Regions from separate parts of the Kribbella sp. NPDC050281 genome, predicted to be linked through region 3. Evidence: riboswitches for the same ligand, from Rfam matches in the RefSeq annotation. Region 3 holds a riboswitch; each other region holds the start of a gene.
The links. Region 3 has a riboswitch for ZMP and ZTP ahead of AB0I34_RS04270 (glycine hydroxymethyltransferase). Riboswitches for the same ligand answer to the same signal wherever they lie in the genome.
Positions count from the first base shown of each region.

Region 1: another riboswitch for ZMP and ZTP. It lies ahead of AB0I34_RS07115 (5-aminoimidazole-4-carboxamide ribonucleotide transformylase); the one in region 3 lies ahead of AB0I34_RS04270 (glycine hydroxymethyltransferase).
Region 2: another riboswitch for ZMP and ZTP. It lies ahead of folP (dihydropteroate synthase); the one in region 3 lies ahead of AB0I34_RS04270 (glycine hydroxymethyltransferase).
Region 4: another riboswitch for ZMP and ZTP. It lies ahead of AB0I34_RS19945 (tetrahydrofolate dehydrogenase/cyclohydrolase catalytic domain-containing protein); the one in region 3 lies ahead of AB0I34_RS04270 (glycine hydroxymethyltransferase).

Region 1 covers NZ_JBFAKS010000004.1:280,122-287,456, reverse strand. Annotated here, with positions in the region: gene ilvC (ketol-acid reductoisomerase) at 1-311, opposite strand, end outside; partial or broken gene ilvN (acetolactate synthase small subunit) at 506-1,009, opposite strand; gene AB0I34_RS07130 (acetolactate synthase large subunit) at 1,094-2,842, opposite strand; gene ilvD (dihydroxy-acid dehydratase) at 3,137-4,804, opposite strand; gene AB0I34_RS07120 (hypothetical protein) at 4,864-5,853, opposite strand; ZMP/ZTP riboswitch at 5,892-5,976, shown strand; gene AB0I34_RS07115 (5-aminoimidazole-4-carboxamide ribonucleotide transformylase) at 6,004-6,915, shown strand; gene AB0I34_RS07110 (MMPL family transporter) at 6,921-7,335, opposite strand, start outside.
Region 2 covers NZ_JBFAKS010000004.1:188,966-196,300, forward strand. Annotated here, with positions in the region: gene treS (maltose alpha-D-glucosyltransferase) at 1-763, opposite strand, end outside; partial or broken gene rplD (50S ribosomal protein L4) at 1,054-1,236, opposite strand; gene AB0I34_RS06705 (OmpA family protein) at 1,789-2,712, opposite strand; gene AB0I34_RS06710 (glycoside hydrolase family 18 protein) at 2,905-4,125, shown strand; gene AB0I34_RS06715 (winged helix-turn-helix domain-containing protein) at 4,322-4,870, shown strand; ZMP/ZTP riboswitch at 4,885-4,974, shown strand; gene folP (dihydropteroate synthase) at 5,018-5,839, shown strand; gene AB0I34_RS06725 (NUDIX hydrolase) at 5,818-6,210, shown strand; gene AB0I34_RS06730 (S8 family serine peptidase) at 6,268-7,335, opposite strand, start outside.
Region 3 covers NZ_JBFAKS010000003.1:3,507-10,841, forward strand. Annotated here, with positions in the region: gene AB0I34_RS04260 (YhjD/YihY/BrkB family envelope integrity protein) at 1-1,229, opposite strand, end outside; gene AB0I34_RS04265 (acyl-CoA dehydrogenase family protein) at 1,293-2,918, shown strand; ZMP/ZTP riboswitch at 2,945-3,026, shown strand; gene AB0I34_RS04270 (glycine hydroxymethyltransferase) at 3,055-4,503, shown strand; gene AB0I34_RS04275 (MFS transporter) at 4,557-6,110, opposite strand; gene AB0I34_RS04280 (MarR family transcriptional regulator) at 6,174-6,644, shown strand; gene AB0I34_RS04285 (sigma-70 family RNA polymerase sigma factor) at 6,705-7,298, shown strand; gene AB0I34_RS04290 (CU044_5270 family protein) at 7,295-7,335, shown strand, end outside.
Region 4 covers NZ_JBFAKS010000017.1:55,690-63,024, reverse strand. Annotated here, with positions in the region: gene AB0I34_RS19975 (lysophospholipid acyltransferase family protein) at 1-204, opposite strand, end outside; gene cmk ((d)CMP kinase) at 201-881, opposite strand; gene AB0I34_RS19965 (prephenate dehydrogenase) at 921-1,985, opposite strand; gene aroH (chorismate mutase) at 1,989-2,357, opposite strand; gene AB0I34_RS19955 (helix-turn-helix domain-containing protein) at 2,463-3,368, opposite strand; gene AB0I34_RS19950 (phytanoyl-CoA dioxygenase family protein) at 3,469-4,344, shown strand; gene AB0I34_RS19945 (tetrahydrofolate dehydrogenase/cyclohydrolase catalytic domain-containing protein) at 4,367-5,209, opposite strand; ZMP/ZTP riboswitch at 5,240-5,328, opposite strand; gene AB0I34_RS19940 (beta-N-acetylglucosaminidase domain-containing protein) at 5,329-7,074, opposite strand; gene AB0I34_RS19935 (NUDIX hydrolase) at 7,082-7,335, opposite strand, start outside.

The DNA.
Region 1 (7,335 bases), on a different contig from region 3:
CCGAAGACGAGCGCGTCGCCGTCGACCAGGTTCGGCTCGATGGCCTCCTTGTAGAGCTTGCGCTGGGCCGGGTCCGGCGCGAGGACGACGATCACGTCGGCCTCCTCCACCGCCTCGGCCGGGCTGAGTACGCGCAGGCCCTGGGCCTCGGCCTTGGCCCTGCTCCTGGAGCCCTCGGGGAGGCCCACCCGGACGTCGACGCCGGAGTCGCGCAGGGACAGCGCGTGCGCGTGGCCCTGGGAGCCGTAGCCGAGAACGGCCACGTGGCGGCCCTGGATCACCGACAGGTCGGCGTTGTCGTCGTAGAACATTTCAGCAGCCACTTTGGCGCTCTTCTCCTCTGTAGATATTCGGTACGGCGCTTGTTGTCGGCTCAGCCCTGGCGGGCCGGGGCCGCGGGTCGGCCCGGCGGCGGCGCCGGCACCGGGTGATGGGGGCGCTCGGCGGGTTGCGCCTGCAGGTTCGGGGGACCCGACGCGACGTGCGGCGGTGGCACCGGGACCGGCCGGAGCGTGCGGTCGGAGATGGAGCGACTGCCCCGGCCGATCGCCACCATGCCGGACTGCACCAGCTCGCGAACGCCGAACGGTTCCAGCACCCGCAGCATGGCCTCGAGCTTCTCGGGATTGCCGGTCGCCTCGATCGTGATCGCGTCCGGAGCCACGTCCACCACCTTCGCACGGAACAGCTGGACGGTCTCCAGCACCTGTCCCCTGGTCAGGGTGTCCGCCTTGACCTTCACCAGCAGCAGTTCACGCTGCACGGTCTGGCTGGGCTCGAGTTCGACGATCTTGATCACGTTCACCAGCTTGTTCAGCTGCTTGGTGATCTGCTCCAGAGGCTGCTCGTCCACGCTGACCGCGATGGTCATCCGGGACACCTCCGGGTGCTCGGTCGGACCGACCGCGAGGGAATCGATGTTGAACCCGCGGCGCGAGATCAGCGCCGCCACCCGGGCCAGCACACCGTGCTTGTTCTCGACCAGGATGCTCAGAGTGTGCTTGCTCATCGACGTCCTCGCTTCGCTCCGGGCGCCGATGAGCAAGCACCGGCTTCACTGTGCTCTCTGATGCCTTCGCTTCGCTCAGTCATGTCAGAGCTCCTCGGTGTCCCAGGCCGGCGCCATGTCGCGGGCGATCTGGATGTCGTCGTTGCTGGTGCCGGCCGCGACCATCGGCCAGACCATCGCGTCGCGGTGCACGACGAAGTCGACCACCACCGGCGCGTCGGTGACCGCCATCGCCTTCTCGATCGTGGCGTCGACCGAGTCGCGGTCGGAGCAGCGCAGCCCGACGCCACCCATCGCCTCGGACAGCTTGGCGAAGTCCGGGATCCGGGCCGAGTGCAGGTCGGTGTTGGAGTAGCGCTTGTCGTAGAACAGGGTCTGCCACTGCCGGACCATGCCCAGCGACTGGTTGTTGATCACGGCAACCTTGATCGGGATGCCCTCCAGCGCGCAGGTGACCAGCTCCTGGTTGGTCATCTGGAAGCAGCCGTCACCGTCGATCGCCCACACGGTCTTGTCCGGCCGGGCGACCTTTGCTCCCATCGCGGCCGGAACGGCGTACCCCATCGTGCCGAGGCCGCCGGAGTTCAGCCAGTGGCGCGGCTTCTCGAACGGGAGATAGTGCGCGGCCCACATCTGGTGCTGGCCGACGCCCGCGGTGTAGATGGCGTCCGGGCCGGCGATCTGGCCGATCCGCTCGATCACGTACTGCGGGGACAGGCTGCCGTCCTCGGGCTCGTCGTACGCGACCGGGTACTTGGCCCGCACGGCCTCGAGCTGGTGCCGCCAGGTGTCGTACGACGGGGTCCGGCCGGCGTTCGCGATCTCGGTCTGGAGCGCGGCGATGAGGTCGGTGATGACCTCCTTGCAGTCACCCACGATCGGCACGTCGGCGGCCCGGTTCTTGCCGATCTCGGCCGGGTCGATGTCGGCGTGGATGACCTTCGCCTCCGGGGCGAACGAGTCGAGCTTGCCGGTCACCCGGTCGTCGAAGCGGGCCCCCAGGCAGATGAGCAGATCGGAGCGCTGGAGCGCGCCGACCGCGGAGACCGAGCCGTGCATGCCCGGCATGCCGAAGTGCAGGTCGTGGGTGTCCGGCAGCGCGCCGCGGGCCATCAGCGTGGTCACCACCGGGATGCCGAGGAGCTCCGCGAGTTCCTTCAGCTCGGCGTGGGCCTGAGCCCGGATCACACCGCCGCCGACGTACAGGACCGGCTTCTCGGCCGCGGCGATCAGGCGGGCCGCCTCACGGACCTGCTTGGGGTGCGGCCGCGTCACCGGCCGGTAGCCGGGCAGCGACAGTTCGGTCGGCCACTGGAAGTCGACCCGCGCCTGCATCGCGTCCTTGGTCACGTCGACCAGCACCGGACCGGGCCGGCCGGTCGAGGCGATGTGGAACGCCTCGGCCACCGTGGTGGCGATGTCGTTCGGGTCGTTGACCAGGAAGTTGTGCTTGGTGATCGGCATCGTGATGCCGCGGATGTCGGCCTCCTGGAAGGCGTCCGTCCCGATCGCGGCGCTGGCCACCTGGCCGGTGATCGCGACCAGCGGGACCGAGTCCATGTACGCGTCCGCGATCGGCGTCACCAGGTTGGTCGCGCCGGGCCCGGAGGTCGCCATGCACACGCCGGTCTTGCCGGACGCCGAGGCGTACCCCTGGGCGGCGTGGCCGGCGCCCTGCTCGTGACGTACCAGGATGTGGCGGATCTGGGTCGAGTCGAGCATCGGGTCGTACGCCGGGAGGATCGCGCCACCCGGGATGCCGAAGACGGTGTCCACTCCGGCATGTTCCAGTGCGCGGATCAGAGCCTGTGCCCCGGTCAGCTGCTCACTCATGAGTGCCTTCCCTCAGTCCTGTCACGATATGGCCTTGACGATCTGGCTGGTCGCGACCGATCCATCCTCGCTTGTGGCTGTCGCTTGGCGATATCTGGGTCGCAGATAGTCGCATTGGCAACAAAAAACCCCTTCCGCCGGTTGGCTGAAGGGGCGCGCTCGACTCGGTGGTCGCGTCAGTCGGCGCGCCGCACAAGTACGAGGAGAATCGATCGCATGTAGGCAACAGTCGCCGACGGAATGCGATCGGGTCAAGTTCGGCTCGGCGTTCTCTCATATCGTGAGATGGCTGTCTTAGATGCAGACAGCTCCTTCGGAGGCCGAGCGGACCAGGCGGGTGTACTTGCCGAGCACGCCCTTGGTGATCGCCGGGGTCTTCGGGGTCCAGCCGACCTTGCGGCGTTCGAGTTCCTCCGGGCTGATGTGCAGGTCGAGCGTGCGGTTCTTGACGTCGAGCGTGATCCGGTCGCCGTCGCGGACGAACGCTATCGGGCCGCCGTCGACGGCCTCCGGCGCGACATGGCCCACGCAGAGTCCCGTCGTACCGCCGGAGAAACGGCCGTCGGTGAGCAGCAGGACCTCCTTGCCGAGGCCCGCGCCCTTGATCGCGCCGGTGACCGCGAGCATCTCGCGCATCCCGGGGCCGCCCTTCGGGCCTTCGTAGCGGATCACCACGACGTCACCGGGGTTGAGTCCGGCGACCGCGTCCATGGCGGGGCGCTCGCCGTCGAAGACTCGCGCCGTACCTTCGAAGACGTCGGAGTCGAAGCCGGCGCTCTTCACCACCGCGCCCTCCGGAGCGAGCGAGCCGTGCAGGATCGTGATGCCGCCGGTGCCGTGAATCGGCTTGTCCAGCGCGCGGATGATCGTGCCGTCGACATCCGGCGGCGCGATGTCGGCGAGGTTCTCGGCCATCGTCTTGCCGGTGACGGTGAGGCAGTCGCCGTGCAGCAGGCCGGCATCGAGGAGCGAACGCATGACGACCGGGATGCCGCCGACGCGATCCACGTCCGTCATCACATAGCGCCCGAACGGCTTGAGGTCGCCGAGATGCGGGACCCGGTCGCCGATCCGGTTGAAGTCCGCCAGGGTCAGGTCGACGTCGGCCTCGCGCGCGATCGCGAGCAGATGCAGTACGGCGTTCGTCGAGCCACCGAGCGCCATCACGACGGCGATCGCGTTCTCGAACGCTTCCTTGGTGAGGATCTGGCGGGCCGTGATCCCCTTCTGCAGAAGGCCGACCGCGGCCTCGCCGGACTTGCGCGCGTAGCCGTCGCGACGTCGGTCGACCGCGGGCGGTGCGGCCGAGCCGGGGAGCGACATACCGAGCGCTTCGGCGGAGGCGGCCATGGTGTTCGCGGTGTACATGCCGCCACAGGCACCTTCGCCCGGGCAGATAGCGCGCTCGACCGCGTCCACCTCGTCCTGCGTGATCAGGCCACGCAGGCAGGCACCGACCGCCTCGAACGCGTCGATGATCGTGACGTCCTTGTCGCCGAGCTTGCCGGGCATGATCGAACCGGCGTACAGGAAGACCGAGGCCAGGTCGAGCCGGGCCGCGGCCATCAGCATGCCGGGCAGCGACTTGTCGCAGCCGGCCAGCAGCACCGAGCCGTCCAGCCGCTCGGCCTCCATCACGGTCTCGACCGAGTCGGCGATGATCTCGCGGCTGACGAGCGAGTAGTGCATGCCGACGTGGCCCATCGAGATGCCGTCGGACACGCTGATCGTGCCGAACTCCAGCGGATAGCCGCCGGCCGCGTGCACGCCTTCCTTGACCGCCTTCGCGAGCCGGTCCAGGGACAGGTTGCATGGAGTGATCTCGTTCCAGCTCGACGCGACTCCGACCTGTGGCTTGGCCCAGTCGTCGTCACCCATCCCGACCGCGCGAAGCATCCCGCGCGATGCGGTCGCCTCCAGCCCGTCGGTCACCGTCCGGCTCCGTGGCTTCACATCGACCATGCCGGTCACTCTATTCCTCGTAAATCAACAACGCTGCCCTCGTCCGACCGCGCCGGGTCTCAGGACATCTGGTGTGCCACCGCCGTCGCGAAGGCGGTCAGGGGGTCGGGGTCGTTGGTGTAGCCCCAGGGCAGGCTCTCGATCCGGCCTGTGGTCAGGGCGGCGTGCTCCATTGCGGCGGCCTTCGCGCCGACCGCCTTCAACGCGAACGCCATCGCACCGTGGGCGGAGATGTCCTCCGGTTGTTGCTCGCGTCCGGGGGTCCACCACTTGTCCCGGGCGGCCAGCAGTTCCTCCCGCCGGTTCGAGACCTCGCGCGTCAGGCGGGCGCCGCGCTGCAGCCGGGAGAGCTCGCTGTCGCCGAATACGTCGACCCACACCTCGTTGATCACCTGCGCGGTGACGGCACACAAGGCGCTACCCCCCTGTGCGTTCGCCACCACCTGATGCCCGAAGTGCACGAGCTCGGCGAGCTCCAGGCCGGACCACTTCGGGGCCAGCACCTGCACCCGTCCGCTGTGCGCGGCGTAGCTGTCGGGATGCCGCTCCACCGCGGACCGAAAGACCGTGTCCTTCACCTCCATCGACGACTGCAGTCCGACCGTGGCCCACTGCAGCACCTCCCACGGGGCCGCATCGTCGGGCGCCGCATCGATCGCATGATTCAGTACTGCGCCCGCGGTCCCGAGGACGTCGTGGAAGGACGTGAACTGCTGCTCGGAGACGTACTTCGCGAGACTCCCGCTCCGCACTTCCCAGGCCTCGAACACCATCGTCTGCCCGAGCCACAGCAACAGATCCGGATCCCCGGGCAATGCCTCCAGCCGCAACTCCAACTGCTCGCTGTGCCCAACGGCCGCCCGGCCGAGTCCCACCACCCGCACCGACCGCAGTCCGGTGTTCACCGGCGTCGCCTTCAGCAACGCCATCCCCGTCGACAGATCCCCCGCCCGCACAGCGGCGTACGCCCGATCGAGCTCGGGATCGGCCCACGCCTGATCAAGCCGAAGCCTGGAGACATCCACCGCCTTGCGAGAGAAGATCCCCATGCTCGGATCGTACGTGTGCGGGGTGCTCGAATAGACTGCCGAACGACCGCGACTGGCGAGGGTGGAGTACCACCGGGGAGCGGTCGGCCGGCAAGCAAGGCGTCGTCCGCCTGGGCGCCTCCGATGTGTTTCGATCTCGGAGGTCGCTGGATGCGTTATGGAATGAACCCACACCAGTCCGCCACGATGACCCCGGTGTCCGGTCGGGCGCCGTTCACAGTCGTCAGCGGGAGTCCGTCGTACATCAATGTCTTGGATGCGCTCACCGGTTGGCAGCTCGTGCGGGAGGCGGCTGGGGCGTTCGGGCTGGTCACGGCGGCGTCGTACAAGCACGTCTCCCCCGCCGGTGCTGCGCTCGCGGACTCGGTGAGCGCGGCGTATGTGCGTGCCCGTGATGCCGATCCGAAGTCGTCGTACGGCGACTTCGTTGCGGTGTCGCATCCGGTTGATGCCGAGCTTGCGGGCGTGCTCAAGCGGGTCGTGAGCGACGGGATCATTGCGCCCGGGTACGCCGAAGGCGTCGTCGGAGTGTTGGCCGGGAAGAAACGCGGGACCTTTCTCGTCCTCGAAGCCGATGCGTCCTTCGAGCCTCCGGAGCACGAGGTGCGCGAGGTGTACGGGCTACGGCTGACGCAGCAGCGGGACGACCGGCCGTTGACTCGTGAGCTGCTGGATCCGGGCGTGCCGGATGCAGCAGCCCGCGACCTGTTGCTCGGGATGATCGTGGCGCGGTACACGCAGTCGAACACGGTCGCGATGGTGAAGGACGGTACGACGATCGGCATCGGCGCCGGCCAGCAGTCACGAGTCGACTGCGTCCGCCTGGCCGGCGAGAAAGCAGACGAATGGTGGTCCCGCCGCTCGGCCGAGCCGCTGACCGGCGTCGCGATGGTCTCCGACGGCGCCATCCCCTTCGTCGACAACATCGACGAAGCCCACCGCCACGGCGTAGCCCACATCGCCGAACCCGGCGGCTCGATCCGCTCCGACGAGGTCGCCGAGGCGTGCGCTGCCCGCGGAATCACGCTGTCACGAACCGGCGTACGCCTCTTCCGCCATTGAGCAGGTCAGGAGACGGGTTCGACCTTGGGGGTTTCTTGGGGAGTTGGTGGGGGTGGGGCTGGCGGGCCGCCTTCCAGTTGGATGTCGGGCACGATGCGGTCGAGCCAGCGGGGCAGCCACCAGGCGCGGTCGCCGAGGAGCGTCATGACGGACGGGACCAGGACCATCCGGACGATGCTGGCGTCGATGAGTACGGCGACCGCCATGCCCACCGCGAGCATCTTGACCGTCGGGTCGTCGTCGAGGACGAAGCTGAGGAAGACCACGATCATGATCGCGGCCGCGGTGGTGATCACCCGGGCCGTCGCGCCGATCCCGATCGCCACGGCGCGGTGACTGTCCTTGGTCGCGATCCACGCCTCGTGCACCCGGGACAGCAGGAACACTTCGTAGTCCATCGACAACCCGAACACGATCGCG
Region 2 (7,335 bases), on a different contig from region 3:
TCGCCTCGCAGAGCAGGACGCGGTCGGTGTAGTTCGCGTCCACCTCCTTGCGGACCCGCTTGAGGAACTCGTGGGTGCGCGGCAGGTTCTCGCAGTTGGTGCCCTCGGTCTCGAACAGGTACGGCACCGCGTCGAGCCGGAAGCCGTCCACGCCGAGGTCGAGCCAGAATTTCAGCGCCTCGATCATCGCGTCGCCGACGGCCGGGTTCTCGAAGTTCAGGTCCGGCTGGTTGGAATAGAACCGGTGCCAGAAGTACTGGCCGCGGACCGGGTCCCAGGTCCAGTTCGACTGTTCGGTGTCGACGAAGATGATCCGCGCGTCGGAGTACTTGTCGTCGGTGTCGGACCAGACATAGAAGTCGCCGTACGGGCCGTCGGGGTCCTCCCGCGAGGCCTGGAACCAGGGGTGCTGGTCGGAGGTGTGGTTCATCACGAAGTCGACGATGATCCTGATCCCGCGCGTGTGCGCGGCCTCCATGAACGCGGCGAAGTCGGCGATCGTGCCGACTTCCGGCATCACTCCGGTGTAGTCGGAGATGTCGTAGCCGCCGTCGCGCAGTGGCGACGGGTAGAACGGGGGTAACCAGAGGCAATCCACGCCGAGCCACTCGAGGTAGTCGAGTTTCTCGGTCAGGCCTTGCAGATCGCCGATGCCGTCGGCGTTCGAGTCTTTGAACGACCGCACGAGCACCTCGTAGAAGACGGCCCGCTTGAACCACAGCGGGTCACTCTTCGTCAGTCCGTGGTGCTGCTCCGGCAGCATGTCGGTCACGCTCACCTCCATCGGGTGTCTCCAAACCTAGCGGTACAGCGGCCTGCCGCCACGGCAGGTGGCGGTGTATGGGTGGGCTCACCCGGACATGCACTGTTTCCCGTACCCCGTTGCGGGGTTCGTACTCCGGCGGACGGGTCCGGAGAGGGGCAGCGCGATGGATCCGGAGGAGACCGGTGATGTGGTGACGCCGTCGGATGGACGGTTCCGGCCAGGCGTTGCAGGTCAGTCTGACGGTCTTTTGCCAGTACAAGCAAATAGGGGCCTCGACGCCCTAACCGTCAGTGTTCCCCGGGGTTCGCCGACTTGCGCGGGCGGCGGGCGTACTTGGTGAAACCGGCGCGTTCGGCGTCGGCCTCGCTGCGGAACCAGACCTCGGGTTTGGTCCGGCCGTAGTACGGCGACTCAGGGGTGTGGAACAGCATCGACTGGGCCTTGCCCTTGATGGTGAACCCGTCCGGCGGACCCTGGTGCGGTACCGCATCGGCCGAGCCCACACCGTACCGTCCCGGCGGTACGTCGTCGTGCACCTGCGTCTCGGTCGCGTTTGTGTCGGGATCCGTGTCGAAGAGTTTCAGCTCTTCGGGCCGGCCTGGTGCCATCAACCGGGAGAACACCGGCTCGGGCGTGGCCGGGCGCTCGGGCTCGGCTACACCGGCCCCGACCAGGACCGCTTCCTTCTCGTCGAGCGGTTCTTCCTCGACGGGCGCCGGCCCAGGGAGACCGGCGGGTACGCGCCGGTCGAGCAGGACCCAGGTGATCGCCGCGCCGAGCATGAACGCCAGCAGCGACCACAGCCAGTTGTTCCGCAGCAGCGAGCTCATCAGTGCGCGCCCTTCGACGGTCGGAGGCGGTACACCAGCCAGGCCGCCGCGCTGCCGAGCACGAACGAGACCAGCAGCAAGATCCAGACCTGTGCGATCAGCCAACTCATGGAGTCCCCTAGAGAATCTACGGACCACGGATCCCGACGACGGTAGCGGATACAGCCTGCGGACAGCACCAGCGGCCGATCGCTAGATCACGCGGATCTGTACGCGGCGGTTCGCGATCCGGCCGGCGGCGGTGCCGTTGCTCGCGACCGGGAAGGATTCGCCGTATCCGTTGGCGAGCATCCGGTCGGCGGCGACGCCCAGCCGGACAAGTTCGCGCTTCACGGCGGCAGCCCGCTGTTCGGACAGCGGCAGGCTGGACGCCGCGGAGCCGAGGTTGTCGGTGTGACCGGCCAGCTCGACGCGCACCGTCGGACACGACTTGAGTAGCGTCGCGGCCCGCACGACCGAGGACTTCGAGGCGTTGTTCACGATCGACGTCCCGGACAGGAAGATGATCGTGTGCTGCCGGGTGAACTCCGACAGCCGGCTCTGGAAGGTCCGGCACGGCTCACTGACTTCCGGCTTCTGCGCCGGGACCTGCATCTGGTCCGCGATCACCGCGCCCGGGACCGCCTTCGCCGCGGCGCGAGCCACGGTGGCCTTGGTCGCCTGCTCCGGCACCTCGCCCGTCAGCGTCACCGTGGTCCCGTCGTACCGGACCGAGGCGTCGCCGGTCCCGATGGCGAGTGCGTGCAGGAGCGAGGAGAGTACGGCGGCGTCGGCCAGGCCGGTCGCGGCGTCGACCGTGATCCGGTTGTCGAACTCGCGGTCCGGGCCGAGCACCTGGTCGACGTCGGTGGCGATCGCGTCCTTGACCGCCTGGTCCTTGACCACGGTGCGGACCCGGATCGAGCTGTCCGTCCGGCCCACCTCGAACGGCGGCATCGACGACTCGGCGCGTGCCTCGGTGGGGGACGGCGTACTGCTGGAGGTCTGTGCCGCCGGTGCGGATTGGTCATCCTCGGTGTCCGCGATCGACGGAATCAGCACAGCGGTCAGCAGCACGGGTACGGCGAGTGCTGCCAGCAGCCAGACGACGACCGGCCGCCGAACGAATCCGGGCACTGTTCCTCCGTCGGGTGCGGTCAAGAGTGACCGTGCGCGTGGACACTACTCCGCTTGGCGCCCCGACTGCACCGCACCGACGGGAGCGTCGCGATGATCACGAGATCATTTTTATTCGAATGTCTTCTTTTCTTAACCTGGAGTACTCGGTAGGGTGCGGACAGTTCCCTCACCGCCCCAGGAGGTAACGACATGCGAATCCGATTGCTGGTCGCTACCGCGGCCATGGCTCTGCTTGGCGCGGCCGTCGTACCGACCGCGTCCGCCTCGGAGCCGACCCTGACCCCAACGGTGACAGCCGGCAAGCGAGTCGTCGGCTACTTCACCGAGTGGGGTGTGTACGACCGCAACTACCACGTGAAGAACATCAAGACGACTGGCTCCGCGGCGAAGTTGTCCACCATCGTCTACGCCTTCGGCAACACCACCGGCGGCCGTTGCGCTGTCGGTGACTTCTACGCGGCGTACGACAAGTTCTACGACGCCGCGTCGTCGGTCGACGGCGTGGCCGACACCTGGGACACCGGTGCGCTGCGCGGCAACTTCAACCAGTTGCGCAAGCTGAAGGAGGAATTCCCCGACCTCAAGGTTGTCTGGTCCTTCGGCGGCTGGACGTGGTCCGGCGGCTTCACCGAGGCCGCGAAGAACCCGGCCGCGTTCGCCGACTCCTGCTACAGCCTGGTCAAGGACCCGCGGTGGGCCGATGTGTTCGACGGGATCGACATCGACTGGGAGTACCCGAACGCGTGCGGCCTCGGCTGCGACACGTCCGGACCCGGTGCGTTCGACAACGTGATCACAGCGCTGCGCAACAAGTTCGGCTCGTCCGCTCTGGTCACCGCCGCGATCACCGCTGACGGCACCGACGGCGGCAAGATCGACGCGGCCGACTACGCGGCCGCGGCCGGCAAGCTCGACTGGCTGATGCCGATGACGTACGACTACTTCGGTGCCTTCAGCGCACAGGGCCCGACCGCGCCGCACTCGCCGCTCACGTCGTTCTCCGGGATTCCCACTCCCGGCTTCTACAGCGACGCGGCGATCCAGAAGCTGAAGGCGAAGGGCATCCCTGCGTCGAAGCTGCTGCTCGGCGTCGGGTTCTACGGCCGTGGATGGACCGGCGTCACGCAGGCTGCTCCGGGTGGCGCCGCCACGGGTGCGGCGCCGGGCAAATACGAGGCCGGGATCGAGGACTACAAGCTGATCTCGACCCGGTGCCCGTCGACCGGGACCGTCGGCGGTACGGCGTACGCGTTCTGCAACGGGCAGTGGTGGGGGTACGACACCCCCGACACGATCCGCGGCAAGATGTCGTACGCGAACACCCAGGGACTGGGCGGTGCGTTCTTCTGGGAGCTGTCCGGTGACACCTCCGACGGGACGCTGATCACCGCGGTGAAGTCGATCGGCTGACACCACCTGAACCGCCGACCGGACCGCCGGCCGCGCCCACCGTCCTGGGCCGGCCGGCGGTTCTTCGGGTCAGTGGTCTTGTCCTGTCTTGGACAGTTCGCATTTGTGCCAGGCCCCCGCGCAGGGAATCCCTTGACTTACTTCCCGCCGTAAACCGTACTTAGTGCGGGTCGGGGTTGACAGGGGAGGGGCGCGCATGGAGAGGCCGTCGGATTCGTCGTTGATCATCGGTGTGGCCACGTCCACGGCCGAGCGGGTGCAGCTCGCACGGTTGCTGGGTGGGGCGGACGCGTTGTTGCTGGTCTCCAGTGCCGAGCAGGCTCGTACCTTCCTCGCGCTGACCGGGGTGACGTCGTCGGCCGGACCGGTTGTGCTGACCCCGACCGTGCTGCCCATCGCCGAGCAGCCTGCCCAGATCATGGCAGTGCCCACCGCTGAACCCGAGCCGGTGCTGGACGAGGAGCTGTACCTGGACGTCGACCGGCGGGTGGTGCGGTGGAAGGACCGCGAGGTCCCGCTGACCCGGCTCGAGCACGACTTCCTGCACTGCCTCGTGGAGGAGCCCGGCCGGGTCTGGACGTACCAGCACCTGCACCACGCTGTCTGGGGCAACGAGCACCTCGGCCACGGCTCGCACATCCACTCCGTGGTGAAGCGGCTCCGCCAGAAGCTCGCCAACCTCGGCGCCACCGTCACCATCCACGCGGTCCGCGGCGTGGGTTTTCACCTGCTCCCGACGGCGTAACTGAGGTAGCGTTTGCGCCGGGTCGTGACTGGCGCATGAGGTGGGCGAACCACCGGGGAGCGATCTCGTCTGGATGACGTACGCCGAGCGCCTGGGCTTCTGGATCGACCGGGAGGCCATGTCATGAATCGGGTCATGAATCGAGTCATGGATCGACCGTTGCTGGTCGGCATCGTCAACATCACCGAGGACTCGTTCTCCGACGGCGGTCGCTACCTGGCGGCGGACAACGCGATCGCCCATGCGCGCCGGTTGCACGCCGGCGGCGCCGACATCATCGAACTCGGCCTGGCGTCCAGCCACCCGGATGCCGCCAAGGTGACGCCCGAGCAGGAGATCGCCCGGCTGGCTCCAGTGCTGGATGCGCTGGGCGACCTACCGTTGTCCGTCGACTCTTACCATCCGGCGACGCAGCAGTACGCCGCCGAGCACGGAGCGACGTACCTGAACGACATCCAAGGCTTCCCGGACCCACGTCGGTACGACGAACTGGCCGAGCTGACGTGCCGGCTGGTGGTGATGCACTCGGTCCAGCACCTCGGTCCGGCCACCAGGGTCCGTACCGAGCCACAGACGATCTGGCCGGCCATCGAGCGATTCTTCGATGCCCGCGTCACCGCCCTCGAGTCAGCCGGCATCACCCGCGACCGCCTGATCCTGGACCCCGGTCTCGGCTACTTCCTGGGCAGTACTCCGGAGCCGTCGCTCACCGTCCTGGCCAACCTCAGCCGCCTCAAGACCCGCTACAACCTCCCCGTCCTCGTCTCCCCGTCCCGCAAGTCCTTCCTGCGCACGCTCACGAACACGGCCCTGTCCGACATCGGCCCCGCCACCCTCGCCGCCGAGCTCCACGCCACCACCCAGGGCGCGGACTACATCCGCACCCACGACCCGGCCGCCCTCTCCACCGCACTCATCGTCCACACCACTCTGACGAATGGCGTCGAATGCCTCAGCACGAAGCGATAGTCGCCGTACTGCGACAAGCCGACCGAGTACTCGTCATCCGCCGGGGCCCGGAGGCGCGCATGCCCGGATACTGGGCCCCTCTCAGCGGAACTCTCGAACCCGGCGAGAGCCAGCAGCAAGCCCTCGTCCGCGAGGTCCGGGAGGAGGTCGGCCTGGCGGTCACCCCACTCGCCAAGGTCTGGGAGTCGACCACCGCCGGAGGCGACTACCTGCTCCACTGGTGGACCGCGGCGGCATCACCCGGCGAGGTGACGGCGGATCCGCGAGAGGTGAGCGAGACCAGCTGGGTCACTCCCGCACAGTTCCTCGCGTTGCGGCCGATCTTCGCGGGCGACCGTGAGTTCTTCGGGAAGGTCTTCCCGCGGTTGTGAAAAGGGACCGGCCCCACCCGGAAGATCCGAGTGGGGCCGGCTCCGACTACATGACTGCTACTTGATGGACTTCAGGGCGAAGTCCTCGGTGACCGGTTCACCGGCGAGGAGCCGGGTGGTCCGGGTCTGGGGCTTGTAGCCGTCCTTCGCGGCGATCAGTGTGAGCGGGTTGTTGCGACGGTCCAGCCAGTAGGCGTAGTTGCCGTCCTTGTCGGTGATGAAGGTGTAGGACTGCGCCCACGAGTCCACCTGCACGATCGCCCCCGGGAGCGGCGCGCTGGCGCCGGACGAGCTGACGCCCGTGACGGTGCCCTGCAGCTTGCTCCAGGTGTTCGGCGGGGTGACGTTCATCGTCACGTCCACCGCGGGAACGGAGTAGGGGGTGTTCTCGCCGATCGTGACCTGCCCGCTGTACGTGCCGGGCTGGTCGACGTTCGCGTCGAGCGTGACCTTGACGGTGGCCGACTGGCCGGGAGCCAGCGTCGCCTCGGTCTTGTCGATGGACATCCAGCTCACGTCCGCCGACGACTCCGAGCAGCCCTCGAGACCCGGCAGGGCCTCGCTGTCCACCGTGGCGGTGAAGCCACCGGACGAGCCACCGATCTTGTAGAAGCCGCAGGCCGCGCCACCGCGGTACCGCGGCAGGTTGGCGTTCGGCAGGGCGGACCAGCTGTTGGCCGCCGGGTCGTAGGCGAACCCGGCGTTGGTGACAGCACCGGCCTGGACACCTCCGACGATCAGCAGCTTTCCGCTGGCGACGGCGTACGACGCCGCCCAGTGGTCGGCCGGAGCGTCCGCGATCGCGGTCCACGAGTTCGCACCCGGGTCGTAGACGTAGGCCGACTTCAGCGAGTTCACGCCGTCGTTACCGCCGGCGCAGTACAGCATGCCGTCGATGGCGCCACAGGATGCGAACGCGACCGACTTCGGGTAGTTCGCCAGCGTCTCCCAGCTGTTGGCGGCCGCGTCGTAGCGGACCACCGTGTTGCTCATCGGGAGACAGGCCGAGGTCGTGCAGCCGCCCACGGCGTACAGCTTGCCGTCGAGGACCGCCTGACCTGCCGCGGCCCGGGGAGCCGGGTTCGCAGCGAGGGCGCTCCAGGCGTTGGCGGCCGGGTCGTACGC
Region 3 (7,335 bases):
TTTCCGACCGGCTCGGGCTTGCGCTGGGGCGCCGGCCCGGAGGCCGCCTCGGGCTTGCGCTGCGGCGCCGGCCCGGGAGCCGGCTCGGCGACCTCGGTCTTCGGTCCCGGCTCGGCCGCCGGAGCCTTCGGCGGCCGGTCCGTCCGCGGCCTCTCCGTAGGTGGCCGGTCCGTAGGCGGCCGCTCCGACGACGGGGCCTTGGGCGGCTGGTCCGCCGCCGGTACGCCGAGGCTCTCGACCTTCCGCGCGACCTCGATCTCCGGCCGCTCCTGCTCGACCGGGGTCAGCGGGTTGTCGTGATGCGGCTCCGACTCCGCCTTCATCACCGGCTCGACCTCGTCCGGGGTCTCCTTCACCGTCTCCGTCACCCGGACCTTGTGCGGCCAGAGCCGGTCGACGACCGCGTTCAGCGCCGCGCCGATCAGCACCGCGATGGCGGTCATGTAAAGCCACATCAGTACGGCGATCGGCGCCGCCAGCGGACCGTAGATCGACGTACCGCCGACCGTGCTCTGCAGGATCCAGCGCAGGACGAAGCTGCCCAGGATCCAGATCGAGAGCGCCAGGAACGACCCGGGCAGATCGGAGACCCAAGGCGTCCGCACCGGCACCGACAAGTGGTACAGGGTGTTCAAGAAGCCCGCGGACAGGATCGTGACGACGGGCCAGTACAGCTGGTTCAGGAAGTCGAGGCGGTGCGGCAGCAGGGCCTGTACGGCGTCCGGTCCGGCCAGCACCAGCGGGAGGACGATCACGCCGATCACGAGGGCGGCGCAGTACAGCGAGAACGACAGCGCCCGGGTCCGGACGATGCCGCGCTTGCCGCCCATCCCGTACATGATCGTGATGGTGTCGACGAACACGTTCAGCGCGCGACTGCCGGACCACAGCGCGAGCACGAAACCGATCGAGATGACGTCCGGCCGGCCGCCGTTCAGGACCTGGTCCAGGGTCGGCACGATCACGCCCTGGACCGAGTCCGCGGTCAGCGCCCGGGCAGCCAGTTCGACGATCTGCGCCTTGATGTCGTCGATCGTCTCGACCTCGAAGTACTTGCCGGCGATGTAACCGAGACTTCCGGCCAGCCCGAAGATCAGCGGCGGCAGCGAGAGGATCGCGAAGAACGCCCCCTCGGCCGCGAGACCGGTGACCCGGTAGCGCAGACAGACACCGATGGTCTGGGTGAGCAGCTTCCAGGTCGTCGCGGGGATTTTGCGGACCCATGCCAATGAGAGGGAGCTCCCACCCGCGGGTCTTGCCCCTGAACGTGCCATACCGCTTACCGTACTGACATGGCGGACCCATTCGCGGTAACGAATCAGGCTCCCCCACTCCAGGGGGTGAACTTCTTCACCCGGGACACGGCCCTCGGTGACGCTCTGCGTCCGTACGCCGACCTCGCGGACGATCCCGGGCTGACCCGGATCGGCGAGCTCGCGGGCTCCGAAGAGGCCCTCGCTCAGGCACTCCCCGCGAACCAGAACCCACCGGTCCTGCGCACACACGACCGGTACGGGAACCGGATCGACGAGGTCGAGTTCCACCCGTCCTGGCACTGGCTGATGGAGCGCGCCGTCGGCTTCGGGCTGCAGGCCGCGCCGTGGACGAGCGACGAGCCCTCCCCACATCTGACCCGCGCGGCCGGCTTCTACGTCTGGTCCCAGGTCGAGCCCGGCCACGGCTGCCCGATCTCGATGACGTACGCCGCCGTCCCCGCCCTGAGGGCGGACGAACGGCTCGCCAAGGAGTGGGTCCCACAGCTGGCTTCGCGCCAGTACGACGTACGCCGGTTGCCTGCGGCCACCAAGAGCGGCGTACTCGCCGGGATGGGGATGACCGAGAAGCAGGGCGGCTCGGACGTCCGGGCGAACCTGACCACCGCGACGCCGGCCGGTGACGACGGTGAATACCAGCTGAACGGACACAAGTGGTTCTGCTCGGCACCGCAGGTCGACGTCTTCCTGGTCCTGGCGCAGGCGCCGGACGGACTGAGCTGCTTCGTCGTCCCGCGCGTGCTTGCCGACGGCAACCGGAACGCGTTTGCCCTGCAGCGGCTGAAGGACAAGCTCGGGAACCGGTCGAACGCGTCCAGCGAGGTCGAGTTCCACGGCACGGTCGGCTACCGCCTCGGCGACGAGGGCGCCGGGGTCCGCACGATCATCGAGATGGTGGCCGCGACCCGGCTGGACTGCGTCCTCGGTTCGGCCGCTCTCCAACGGCGCGCGTTGGTGGAGGCGCTCTGGCACACCCGCCACCGGTCGGCATTCGGTGATCTGCTCGCCGACAAGCCCGCGATGCAGAACGTGCTGGCCGACCTGGCGCTCGAGAGTGAGGCTGCGACAGCGCTCGCGATGCGGCTTGCGGCGGCGGTCGATGCGTCGACCGACGGCAACGAGCAGGAGGCCGCGTTCCGGCGGATCGGGCTGCCGCTGGCGAAGTTCTGGGTGAGTAAGCGGACGCCGTTCATGGCCGCCGAAGCCCTGGAGTGTCTCGGCGGGAACGGGTTCGTCGAGGAATCCGGGATGCCGCTGTTGTTCCGGGAGTCCCCGCTGAACTCGATCTGGGAAGGGTCGGGGAACGTGAACGCACTCGACGTACTGCGAGCCCTCAGAAGGCCCGAGTCGCTCGAGGCTTGGCTGCTGGAGGTCGGGGCGGCGCGGGGTGCGGACGAGCGCCTGGACACGGCGGTGAACGACGTACTGCAAGCGCTTGCTGACGTCGAGGGCGCGGAGGCGGGCGCCCGCCGGTTGGCGGCGCGGATGGCGCTCTGCCTGCAGGCGTCCCTGCTCGTCCGGCACTCGACTCCCGCGGTCGCGGACGCCTTCGTCGCGTCCCGGCTGGCGAACGACTGGGGCGGCGTCTTCGGCACCCTCCCGCGGACCACGCCGTTCGGCCTGATCACCGACCGCAGCCTCTGACTCCGAGCCGCGTCCGCACGATAGGGTGGCCGCGTCGCGACTGGCGCGCTGAGGTGGAGAACCACCGGGGAGCGAAGACTGTCGGCACCGTGCGCCTGGGTGCCTACGACCCACTGCAACCGCAGGAGAGACAACGATGACTCAACCCTTCGACGCCGCCGCCGCGTCGGCCGCGTACAACAACGCGCTCCAGGTGATCGCCGCGGTGGAACCCACCGTCGCCGGCGCGATCAAGGCCGAACTGGCCGACCAGCGTTCCTCGCTGAAGCTGATCGCGAGCGAGAACTACGCCTCCCCCGCCACCTTGCTGACGATGGGCAACTGGCTCTCGGACAAGTACGCCGAGGGCACCATCGGGCACCGTTTCTACGCGGGCTGCCAGAACATCGACACCGTCGAGCAGGCCGCGGCCGACCACGCCACGGCGCTGTTCAACGCGCCGCATGCCTACGTCCAGCCGCACTCCGGCATCGACGCGAACCTGGTCGCCTTCTGGGCGATCCTGGCCCAGCGGATCGAGTCCCCGGCGCTGGCCGAGGCGGGCGCGAAGCACGTCAACGACCTGTCCGAGGAGGACTGGTCCAAGCTCCGCCGGGCGTTCGGTGACCAGAAGATGCTCGGTATGTCGCTGGACGCCGGCGGCCACCTGACCCACGGCTTCCGGCCGAACATCTCCGGCAAGATGTTCCACCAGAGCTCCTACGGCACCGATCCGGAGACCGGGCTGCTCGACTACGACGAGGTCGCCCGCAAGGCGCGGGAGTTCAAGCCGCTGATCCTGATCGCCGGCTACTCGGCGTACCCGCGGAAGGTGAACTTCGCGACGATGCGCGAGATCGCCGACGAGGTCGGCGCGACGCTGATGGTCGACATGGCGCACTTCGCCGGCCTGGTCGCGGGCAAGGTCTTCACCGACGACTTCGACCCGATCCCGCATGCGCACGTCACCACCACGACCACGCACAAGTCGCTGCGCGGCCCGCGCGGCGGCATGGTGCTGTGCCAGCCGGAGTACGCCGACGCCGTCGACCGCGGCTGCCCGATGGTTCTGGGTGGCCCGCTCGGCCAGACGATGGCGGCGAAGGCGGTCGCGCTGGCCGAGGCCCGGCAGCCGTCGTTCCAGGAGTACGCGCAGGCCGTCGCAGACAACGCGGTCGTGCTCGCGGAGGGCCTGATGAAGCGTGGCGTCAAGCTCGTCACCGACGGCACCGAGAACCACCTGGCTCTGCTCGACGTCTCGTCGTACGGGATCACCGGGCGGCAGGCCGAGTCGGCGCTGCTCGACGCGGGCATCGTGACCAACCGGAACGCCGTACCGCGCGACCCGAACGGCGCCTGGTACACCTCGGGCGTCCGGATCGGTACGCCGGCACTGACCACGCGCGGCTTCGGGGCCGACGAGTTCGACCGGGTCGCCGAGCTGATGGTCGACGTACTGTCCTCGACGACGCCGACGACGACGGCCGCCGGTGCACCGTCCAAGGCGAAGTACGTGCTGGCCGACGGCGTCGCCGACAAGGTCAAGGCCGCCTCGGCCGAGATGCTCGACAAGCACCCGCTGTACCCGGGCCTCGACCTCAACTGACCTCATCGCGCGGCGCCTGCTCTCCCCTCGGGAGCAGGCGCCGCGCTGCTCTGTCAGGCGTCCTGCTTGATGCCCATCAGCGCCTCCTGCGAGGCCTTGGTGGCCTGCTTCGGCATCAGTACGGCGGCCAGTACGGCGCCTGCGACCGCGATGCCGGCCGAGACCCACATGGTCGTGTTGAGGCTGGTCATGAACGCGTCGCGTACGTCGCCGAGCAGGTCCGCCGACCCGACCTTGGTCGCGACCGCGAGCCCGCCGCCCAGCCCCTTCTCGACCGCGTCAGCCGCCTGTGCCGGCAGGCCGCTCGTGTCCACGTTGTGCCGGTAGACGGAGTTCAGCACCGTGCCGAGGACGGCGACGCCGACGGTGCCGCCAACCTGCCGGAACGCCTGCAGTAGAGCGGACCCGGTGCCGGCCCGCTCCGGGTCGAGCACACCCAGCGCCGCGTTCATTGCCTGCGGCATCGAGCAGCCGAGGCCGAACCCCACCACCACGAACCAGATCGCGGTGTAGCCGTAGCCGGTACCGAGATCGGTGAAGGCTCCGAGCAGGAACCCGGCGGCCATCACCAGGAACCCGGCCATCACCACCAGCCGGGTGCCGGCCTTCGCCTCAACCGGCTCGGCCAGCTTCGCCCCGACCGTCATTCCGCCGATGAACGGCAGCAGCTTGAGACCGGTGTGCAGCGCGTCGGACCCGTTGATGCCCTGGAAGTACTGCGGCATCGTGAAAAGCAACCCGAAGATCGCGAAGACCGAGACGGTGAGCAGCACCGCCCCACCGGTGAACACCTTCTCGCCGAACAGCCGCAGCTCGATCAGCGGGTCGGAGTTCCGCCGCTGCCAGAGCAGGAAGACGGCAAGGAGTACGACGGCCAGGGCCAGGAAGAGCACCGTGGTCCCGTCGGTCCATGAGGTCTCCCCCGCCTTGGTCACGCCGTACACGAGCGAGGCCAGGCCGGCGCTGGAGAGCAGGATGCCGAGCCAGTCGATCGCCGGACGGCGCGAGCTGCGGGTCTCCGGGACCAGCAGGCTGACAGCGATCGCGGCGATCAGCGCGATCGGTACGTTCAGGTAGAAGATCCACTGCCAGCCGGCGTGGTCCAGCAGCAGGCCGCCGACGATCGGGCCGAGCGGCATGCCGATGCTGTTCGCCACGACGAAGAAGCCGATCGCCTTCTTGCGCTCGACCTCGGTGGGGAACAGCACGGTGATCAGGGACAGCGCGACTGGCACGATCATCGCGGCGCCGACGCCAAGGAAGGCTCTGGCGCCGATCAGCTGGCCGGCCGAGTCGGACAGCGCACAAACGAGCGACGCCGCGCCGAACAGTGTCAGCGCGATCGCGATGATCTTGCGACGCCCGAAGCGGTCGCCGAGCAGACCGGCCGGCAACAGCAGCGCGGCGAGAACCAGGTTGTAGCTGTTCGCCATCCACTGCAGCTGACTGGTCGACGCGTCGAGGTCGGCGGCCAGGGTCGGCAGCGCGACGTTCAGCACCGTCGTGTCCAGGCCGAGCACGAGCACGGCCAGGCAGAGTGCGAAGAGGACTCCGAAGCGGCGGGCGCCGGTGAGCGTCGGCCCTTCGGCAACGGAGGAGGTGGTCATGCCCAGTAAATTATCAGATATTTGTGATAGTTGCGATAGATCAAATTACTGTAGTCTTCAATCATGGCGCCCGAACCCACTCCCGAAGAGGTCAGCCAGTTCGTCGAGCGCTTCGCCGGCATCCTCGCGAACAGTGGCGTCCCGACCATGTCGGCCCGGGTGATGGGACGGATGCTGGTCAGCCCGACCGGGACGATGACGGCCGCCGAGCTGGCCGAATCGCTCAAGATCAGCCAGCCCGCGGTGTCCGGCGCGGTCCGGCAGCTGATCCAGGTCTCCTTCATCACCCGCGAGCGGCAACCCGGCTCACGCAAGGACCACTACCGGATCCGCGACGACGTCTTCGCCGCCATCCTCGAACGGCGCAATCTCGCGCTGAGCGAATGGGAGTCCAGCAGCCGGTCCGGCGCGGAGCTGTTCGGCCCCGCCAACCCGGTCGGCCGCCGCCTGTCCGAAGCCGCCGACTTCTTCGCCTTCATCCACGCCGACATGGACCAGATGATCAAGAACTGGCGCGCCGAACATCCCCGCTGAACGCTCCTTTGATCGGCTGTAATCGTTTGTTGTGATCGGCAATAGACGGGTGTGGAACCGATGACCGAGCCCGCCGGGGCCGATCTTGAGCAGCTGTATACGGAGCACTATCGCGCGATTCTGCGGTACGTCGTACGCCGGATCGGGGATGCCGACGAGGCGCCCGATGTGACCGCGGACGTGTTCCTGACGGCGTTGAGGCGGCGGACGGATGTGCCGCGGGACAGAGCGTTGCCGTGGCTGTACCGGGTCGCGGCGAACGTGCTGGCCGATCGACGGCGCAGCCGGCAGCGGTCGACTGCCGCATATCAACGCGCCGGCAACGACCTCGTGACCAGGGCCGGACCGGCCGCGGAAGAGCGGCTCGAATGGTCCGACCAACTGGCTGGGACTCTGACTGCTCTGCGGACACTGAGTGCGGCCGACCAAGAGGTGCTGATGCTGGCGGGCTGGGAGGAACTGCGTGGCGCCGATCTCGCGACGGCACTTGGTTGCTCGAGGGCGGCCGCGGCAGTTCGGCTGCACCGCGCGAGAGCCCGGTTGAAGACGGCGCAGGCGCAGTACGACGACCCGGCTCGGAGCACCCAGGGACGGTCGGCTGGTTCCACGGTCGTGCGAACAGCTGAGTCCAAGACGCAGGGAGAACGTTCATGAACACCAACGACCTCGACACCCTGAAGCGCGTCGACCC
Region 4 (7,335 bases), on a different contig from region 3:
CGCGTCCAGCAGGCTGAGGTGGTTCGGAGTCATCAGCACCGGCCCCGTCGGCGGGAACCGGTCCTCGTGGTGGACGGTCAGCTTGTACTTGCGCCGGAAGTACGGCTTGGCAACCTTGCGCAGCGGCGACGCGAGCCGATACGGCAACGGGCGCAGGTCTGCGGTGCTGGGCAGCTCCAGGTGCCCGGTGACTTCGGCTGTCATGACTCCCGGCGCGCGGCCTCGGCCTCCTTCGCGAGCCGGCTGATCACGTCGATGACCTCCTCCAGAGACAGGTGCGTCGAGTCGATGGTGACCGCGCCGTCGGAGGCGACCTGGAACTCAGACACGGTCGCGTCGTCGGCGTCCCGGCGGACGATCTGGTCGCGGAGCTGCTCGGCTGTCACGGAACCGGCCGCCAGCTCGGCGCCGCGGCGCGCCATCCGGGCGTCCTGGTCGGCGGTGAGAAGCACCTTCAGCTCGGCGTCGGTCGCGACCACGGTGGCGATGTCCCGGCCCTCGACCACGATCCCGCCGGTTGGCTGGGCGGCGTCGATGACGGCGCGCTGCCGCCGGATCAGCTCCTTGCGGACGTTCAGGTTCGTGGCGATCTTGGAGACCGTCTCGCTGATCCGAGGCTCCCGGATCGCGGCCGTCACGTCGGCGCCGTCGGCGATGACGAACTGCCGCGTGGGGTCGGTGCTGATCTCCAGCCGCAGCTCCCGCGCCCGCTCGGCGACCGCCGCGGTGTCGTCGAGATCGAGACCGTGCTCCAGCGCCGACCACGTCACCGCGCGGTACGTCGCACCGGTGTCCAGAAAGCGCAACCCCAGCCGGCTGGCGACGCCGCGGGCGGTGCTCGACTTGCCGGACCCGCTCGGGCCGTCCACAGCGATGATCATGGCCCAGAGATTACCTGTGGCCGGGGACAACCTGGGCACCTACCGGTGTACGACCCAGCCTCGGTCGGTCAGTACGTCGACCAGCTGGTCGACCGAGGCGGGCTTGACCGCCAACTCGACCTCACCGACCGGGCGGCCGGGGCTGTGGTCGATCCGCAGGTCCTCGACGTTGGCACCGGACTCGGCCGCGTCGGCGAACAGCCGGGCCAGCTGTCCCGGCCGGTCCGGGATCGTGACCAGAACGGTGACGAGATCGATGTGCGGCGTACCGTGCTTGCCGGGTACGCGGACCGCACCGGACACGCCTTGGCCCAGAATCGAGGTCAGCTCCTCGCCCGCCTCTTCCTTGCCCAGAGCAACGAGCACGCGGTCGAGTTCGCCGCGGATCTGCTCGAGCAGACCGGTCAGCGCGGTCGAGTTCGCGGACACGATCTGGGTCCACAACTTCGGGTCGCCGGCCGCGATCCGGGTGACGTCACGGACACCTTGGCCTGACAGTTGCAGGTGTGAGCGCGGGGCGTCGGCCAGCGTCCCGGCAGCGAGCGCCGACATCAGATGCGGCAGGTGCGACACCCGGGCGACGGCGAGGTCGTGGTCCTCGACCGACAGCTCGACAGTCCGCGCGCCCGAGGCCTCGGCCAGCCGCCGAACCAGCTCGACCGCCTCCGGAGCGCTAGTCTCGTGCGGAGTGATCGCCCAGGTCGCGCCGTCGAACAGGTCGGCGCGTCCGGCCAACGGGCCGTTCCGCTCCGACCCTGCCATCGGGTGACTCCCGACGTACCGGCTGAGGTCGGTCGTGAGCTTGCGCGCGTCGGCCAGCGGCTTGGACTTCACGCTGGCCGCGTCGGTCACGATTGCGTCGGTCTGCTCGAGCTGCTCCGCGATCACCGCGCCGACATGGTCAGGCGGTACGGCGACGACCACGAGCTGTGGCTCGATCTGGACCAGCCGGGATCCGGCCCCGATCCGCTCGGCCATCAGCGCGCTGTCCGGGTTGGCGTCGACCAGCTCCACGACCACGCCGAGCCGGGCCAGCGCCAGGCCGATCGACGTACCGATCAGACCGGTACCAACGATCCGGACCGGACCCCGCAGCTCACTCATTGGTCACTGGGCGCCCGTCAGATCTGGGCGGAGCGCGACGGCGCCGTGCAGGTAGACATGCTGGATCTTCTCCCGCGACCGCGGGGTCTCGGTGTGCACCATCATCCGGACCACCCGCGGCAATGCGTGCGGCACCGCGATCTCCTGCATGCACATCAGCGGTACGTCGGTCAGGCCGATCTGCCGGCCCGCCACCGCCGGGAACTCCGAGTGAAGGTCCGGCGTGACGGTGAACAGGATGCTGATCAGATCCTCGTTCTCCAGATCGTTCGCCTCCAGGACCGCCCGCACCAGCTCGGCGGACCGCTCGAGCAGATGCTCGCGCTCGTCCACGTCGAGCTGGGTGGCACCCCGGATCGCCCGCACCGCCACGTGTCCGCCTCCTCGCTCAGGTCTTCCTGTCTGTCTCAACACTAGGCCAGAGCCGCCACAGAGTGGACAGCCGTCTCGGATTCCGCGCTCCGGCAGACCGTGGCGTCAGCCGCTCCGGGCCGCCTCCAGCAGCCGCCGAGCCACCGGAAGCAGTCCGGCCTCGCGGACCGGCGCAAGCGGATCGGACAGCTGCCTTCGACGCCGGAACGTGCCCGGCGGTTCGCCGTACGCGAGGGAGAAGCGGCGTGAGAAGTGGTACGGATTGCTGTAGCCGCCGTCGGACGCGATCTCCGCGATCGTCGCGTTGGTGCGCAGCAGAGCGGTCGCCGCGCGGGCCAGCCGGATCAGATCCAGCGCGTACGCCGGCCCGCAGTCGTACCGCTCCCGGAAGAGCCGGTGCAGGTGTCCGGCCGACAGATTCGCCGCGGCGGCCAACTCGGGGACGGAAATGATCCGCGGCCCACGCCTGGCCCACACGCTGGCAACGTGGTCGACCATGCGCCGAACGCCATCCGGCAGCTCGTCACGCGAAGGGCCGACCGGAGCACTGACGAAGACCTCCAGCATCGTCGCCACGAGCCGATCGCTATGTCCCGGAACCGACTCCGGCAGGCCGGTCAGGTCCAGCAGATAGGTGCACAGTTCGTCGAGCAGCCCCGGATCGGATCTCGATCGCACCGAGGGCCAACTCGACGGAGCGCCGAGTCCGCCGAAGTCCTCGATCTGGAAGTGCACGTAGGCGTGCCGGGACCAGTGATCACAGTCCCAGATATAGGAGTCCCGGTTGCCGCGCCGGGCCAACGCGACCGTTCCGGGGCGCAACTCCTCCTCCACCGTCGCCTGATGGACCCCGGCGTCGTCGTACAACTCGGTCCGCCAGAGCGCCGAACCGTGCAGGAGCCAGAGCAATTCGAAGTTCGGCAACCAGCGCGGACCGTACGTTGCCCCGGGCGCATAGTCCGCGACCTGGATCACGGAGTTCACGCTGATCACCGGTGGTCGCGATGTCACGAACAGATAGTAGAGCGCGCGCCGGCGACATTGGCCGTCCCGCCGTGCTCTGAGACGGTGAAGCCGGTCATCGCCGACCCCAGGCCGGATGGAGCGCCAGATGCAGCCTGTCACCGCCGTACGCAGGTTCACCGAGGTCACCGACGAGTTGATCGAGTCGTTCCGGCGCGACGGCTTCGTGGTCCTCGATCAGGCCCTTCCACCCGGCCAGGTCGCCGCGCTGCACACAGCGGCCGAGCACCTGTGCCGCGGTGACCTCGGAGCCGTCGAGGGCGGCCCGAGCACGGAGCCGGGCGAGGACGTCGTGCGCAAGTACCTGTGCATTCACCAGCCCCACAAGGTGTCCGACGTGGCGCTGGCCGCGTTGCGCGCACCGCGCGTGGTCACCGCACTGACCGCGCTGATCGGGCCGAACGTGAAGGCGATGCAGTCGATGCTGTTCATCAAGTCCGAGGGCAAGCCGGGCCAGGCCTGGCACCAGGACGAGTTCTTCATCCCGACCAGGGACCGCTCGCTCACCGCGGTGTGGATCGCGCTCGACGACGCCACCGTGGAGAACGGCTGCCTGTGGGTGCTGCCGGGCTCGCACCGGCGCGGTGTCATCTATCCCGATCGGGAGCAGGACGATCTCCGCTTCGACTGCACGGTGGAGTTGTTCGACTTCCCCTACACCGACGACGACGCAGTACCGGTCGAGGTGCCGGCGGGTTCGGCGGTGATCTTCAACGGCTACCTGCTGCACCGATCACTGCCGAACACCACGCGGCGCGGACTCCGCCGGGCCCTCGCCAGCCACTACATGAACGCGGAGTCGCTGCTCCCGTGGCACTCCGTGCCGGCCGGCGTCCATGTCGGCAAGCACGACTACCGCGACATCGTGATGGTGGCCGGGACCGACCCGTACGCCTACAAGGGCATCGACGACATCGCCCGCCCGCATTCCCGCGCCGACAAGGACGGCGGCTGCGATCGCTAGAGCACGTCTCTAGAGCCGTGCCCTAGCGGGTCTGTGCCTCGGCGGCGTCGACGGCCTGCTCCAGGAGCAGGGCGATCGTCATCGGACCGACCCCGCCGGGGACCGGTGTGATCAGGCTCGCGACCTCGGCCGCGGCGGCGAAGTCGACGTCCCCGACGTTGCCCTCGTTGTAGCCGGCGTCGACGACGACAGCGCCGGGCTTGAGCCAGTCGCCCTGGACGAAGTTCGCCCGGCCGACCGCGGCCACCACGATGTCCGCGGTCCGGACGATCGCGGGCAGGTCGGTGGTTCGGGAGTGCGTGTAGGTGACGGTCGCGTTCGATGCCAGCAGCAACATCCCGGCCGGCTTGCCGAGAATCGGGCTGCGGCCGATCACGACCGCGTGCGCCCCGGCGATCGGTACGTCGTACGCCTCGAGCAGGCGGATGATCCCGCCGGGCGTCGCGGACCGGAAGCCGGGTTCACCGAACGCCATCGCACCGAACGACCGCGTGGTCACACCGTCGACGTCCTTGGCCGGGTCGATCGCCTCGAACGCGGCCCGCTCATCGATCTTCGCAGGCACCGGGTGCTGCAGCAGGATCCCGTGCACCGCCGGGTCCTGGGACAGCCTGGTCAGCTCCGCGACCAGTTCCTCGGTCGTCGTCTCCGCGGGCAGTACCACGCTCAGCGACCCGATGCCCGCCTTCTTCGACCGGTTCTGCTTCATCCGCACGTACGTCGCGGACGCGGGGTCGTCACCGACCAGCACGGTGGCCAGGCACGGCTGGACCCCGGTCCGCTCCTGCAGTGCACGGGCCCGGTCGGCCGTCTTCGCCACGATCTCGGCGGCAAGGTCGGTACCGGTCATCAAAGTGGCAGTCATAGCGCGCGCTCCCTTGGGCGTCGACAACAGGTCAAGTGCCCAGGCGCGCGGCTCGGCCGGATCGTCGGCGGACCGTTCCCCGGTGGTCGTCCACCTCAGCGCCAGTCGCGGTCCACCGCTCAGGATACCCGGCCGCCCTCCGTCGCCTCGGTCAGGAAGGTCTCGATGACAGGGTCACCGAGCTGGGGATGGGTCTTGGAGTGTGGCAGGCGGGTGTCGCGGATCGTCTTGGCCTGGGTGACCAGGTGGTCGATCTGGTCCCGGGTCGTGGCGGCGTCCGAGCTGTTGCCTTCGGCCACTGCTTCGAGATGCCGGAGGGACTCGCGGAGTGCTTGCGCCCAGAGGAAGGTCGCATCGAGCCAGGCTCCGGCCTCGTCGGCGAACGACGGGTCGGACACCCCAGCGCGGATCCGGGCCGGAGCGTTCTCGATCGCCTCGAGGTACGGCTCGAGTTGCGCGATGGCCCCGGCCAGGTCGCCCGCCTTCCAGGTCTTCCAGAACGCGGCGGTCTGCGCGGCCAGGACCGGCGCGTTCACCAGGTGCAGCCGGCCGTCATAGGTGGCGAGGTCGGCGAAGACCTCCAGCGCCGCGATCGTCTCGGCGTCTCCCCCGGCCCGCTCGGCGAGCGCACGGTGCCACGAGGCCTGCTCGTCGTACGTCGCCGGGTTCCAGCCGAACTCGGCGAACGAGTAGAGCGCGATCTTGCTGGCCCCGGCCTGGTTCATCGGGTTCGAGATCACGCCGACGACCTGGTCGGCCAGGCCAGGCTCGCGACCGCTGTAGGCCGCGAGCAGGATCCGGGCGGCCGCGTAGTCGTTGACCGGGTAGTTGTCCCAGATCAGGATGTCGTGCCCGAACACGGTCTTCGCCTCGGCTGCTTGTGCGGTCGTGATCGTCTCCGGTACGACGCCGATGCCGGTCCAGTGCACGACCACGGCGCTGTCCATCAGCTCCCGTAGCGCCTGCTTGTACGGCGTCTCGTCGACGTTGTAGTACTCGGTCGGGACCATCTGCAGCGGGGCGAGGTCCGGCTTGGTCACGACCCACTCGCGCTGGATCCGGTTCAGCAACTCGCTCTGCGCCCGCCCGGCCCCACCCCCACCGGCGCCGTACTTCTCCTCGTCCTCGGTGCTGTGCCACTTCTCGTACTCGATGTCGTCCAGGGCCACGTTGAACGCGCGTGCCCCCAGCGCGTACAGGGCCTCGAACTTCGCGATCAGCGCCTGGAAGTCACTGTCGTCGGTGTAGCGGATCGACAGGCCGGGTGACAGCGCGAAGGTGAAGTCGACCTTGTTCCGCACCGCGCGCTCGACCAGCTCGCCGAGCTCGGCCAGCTTGTCGGCCGGGTACGGGTCGCGCCACTGCTCGCGGTGGTACGGGTCGTCCTTCGGCGCGTACTCGTAGGTGTTCATCCGGTGCGTGCCGAGGTAGTCCAGGTGGTCGAGCCGGTCCGCGTGCGACCACGGCGTACCGTAGAACCCTTCGATCGAGCCGCGGTACCGCATCGTCGGCCAGTCGCGGATCTCGACGCCGTCCACATGGTTGCCCTGGACAAGCTGTGCGAAGGTCTGCGCGGCGTAGAAGGTGCCGCGCTGATCAACACCGTCCAGGATGACCTGGTTGTCGCCGACGGCAACGACGTACCCCTCGGGCGGCAACCCGTCGGCCGCCGCGTTCGTGCCCCCGAGTCGCACAGTGACAGCAGACTCGCCGTCGGTGATCGTCTGTACGCCGGCCCGTGCCAGCGTCTCGCGGACGACGCGCTCGGCGTCCGCATCGGTCGTCGGGCCGTGCACCAGCCCGACGGTGTCACCGAGGTCGAAGCCGTCGTCGCGGTGGGTGGTCTGCTGAGGCTCAGGCGTCATTGCCCTACTACAGCAGTCCGGCGTGATCCAGCGCTAGATAGGCCGCGTCGACTCCGGTCATCGCACCTGGTGTGCGCAGCTCGGCACGGAACGCATCGACAGTCAGCTCGACCGGCACACAGTCCTCGGTCTCGTCCAGCGACTGTTTGCCGTCCGGCCGGCAGCCGCGCGCGATCGCAATGTACTTCCGGTACGTCGACGACGCCGAGGACCACTGCCAGCCGACCAGGTCGAGCGTCTCGCAGGTATACCCGGTCTCCT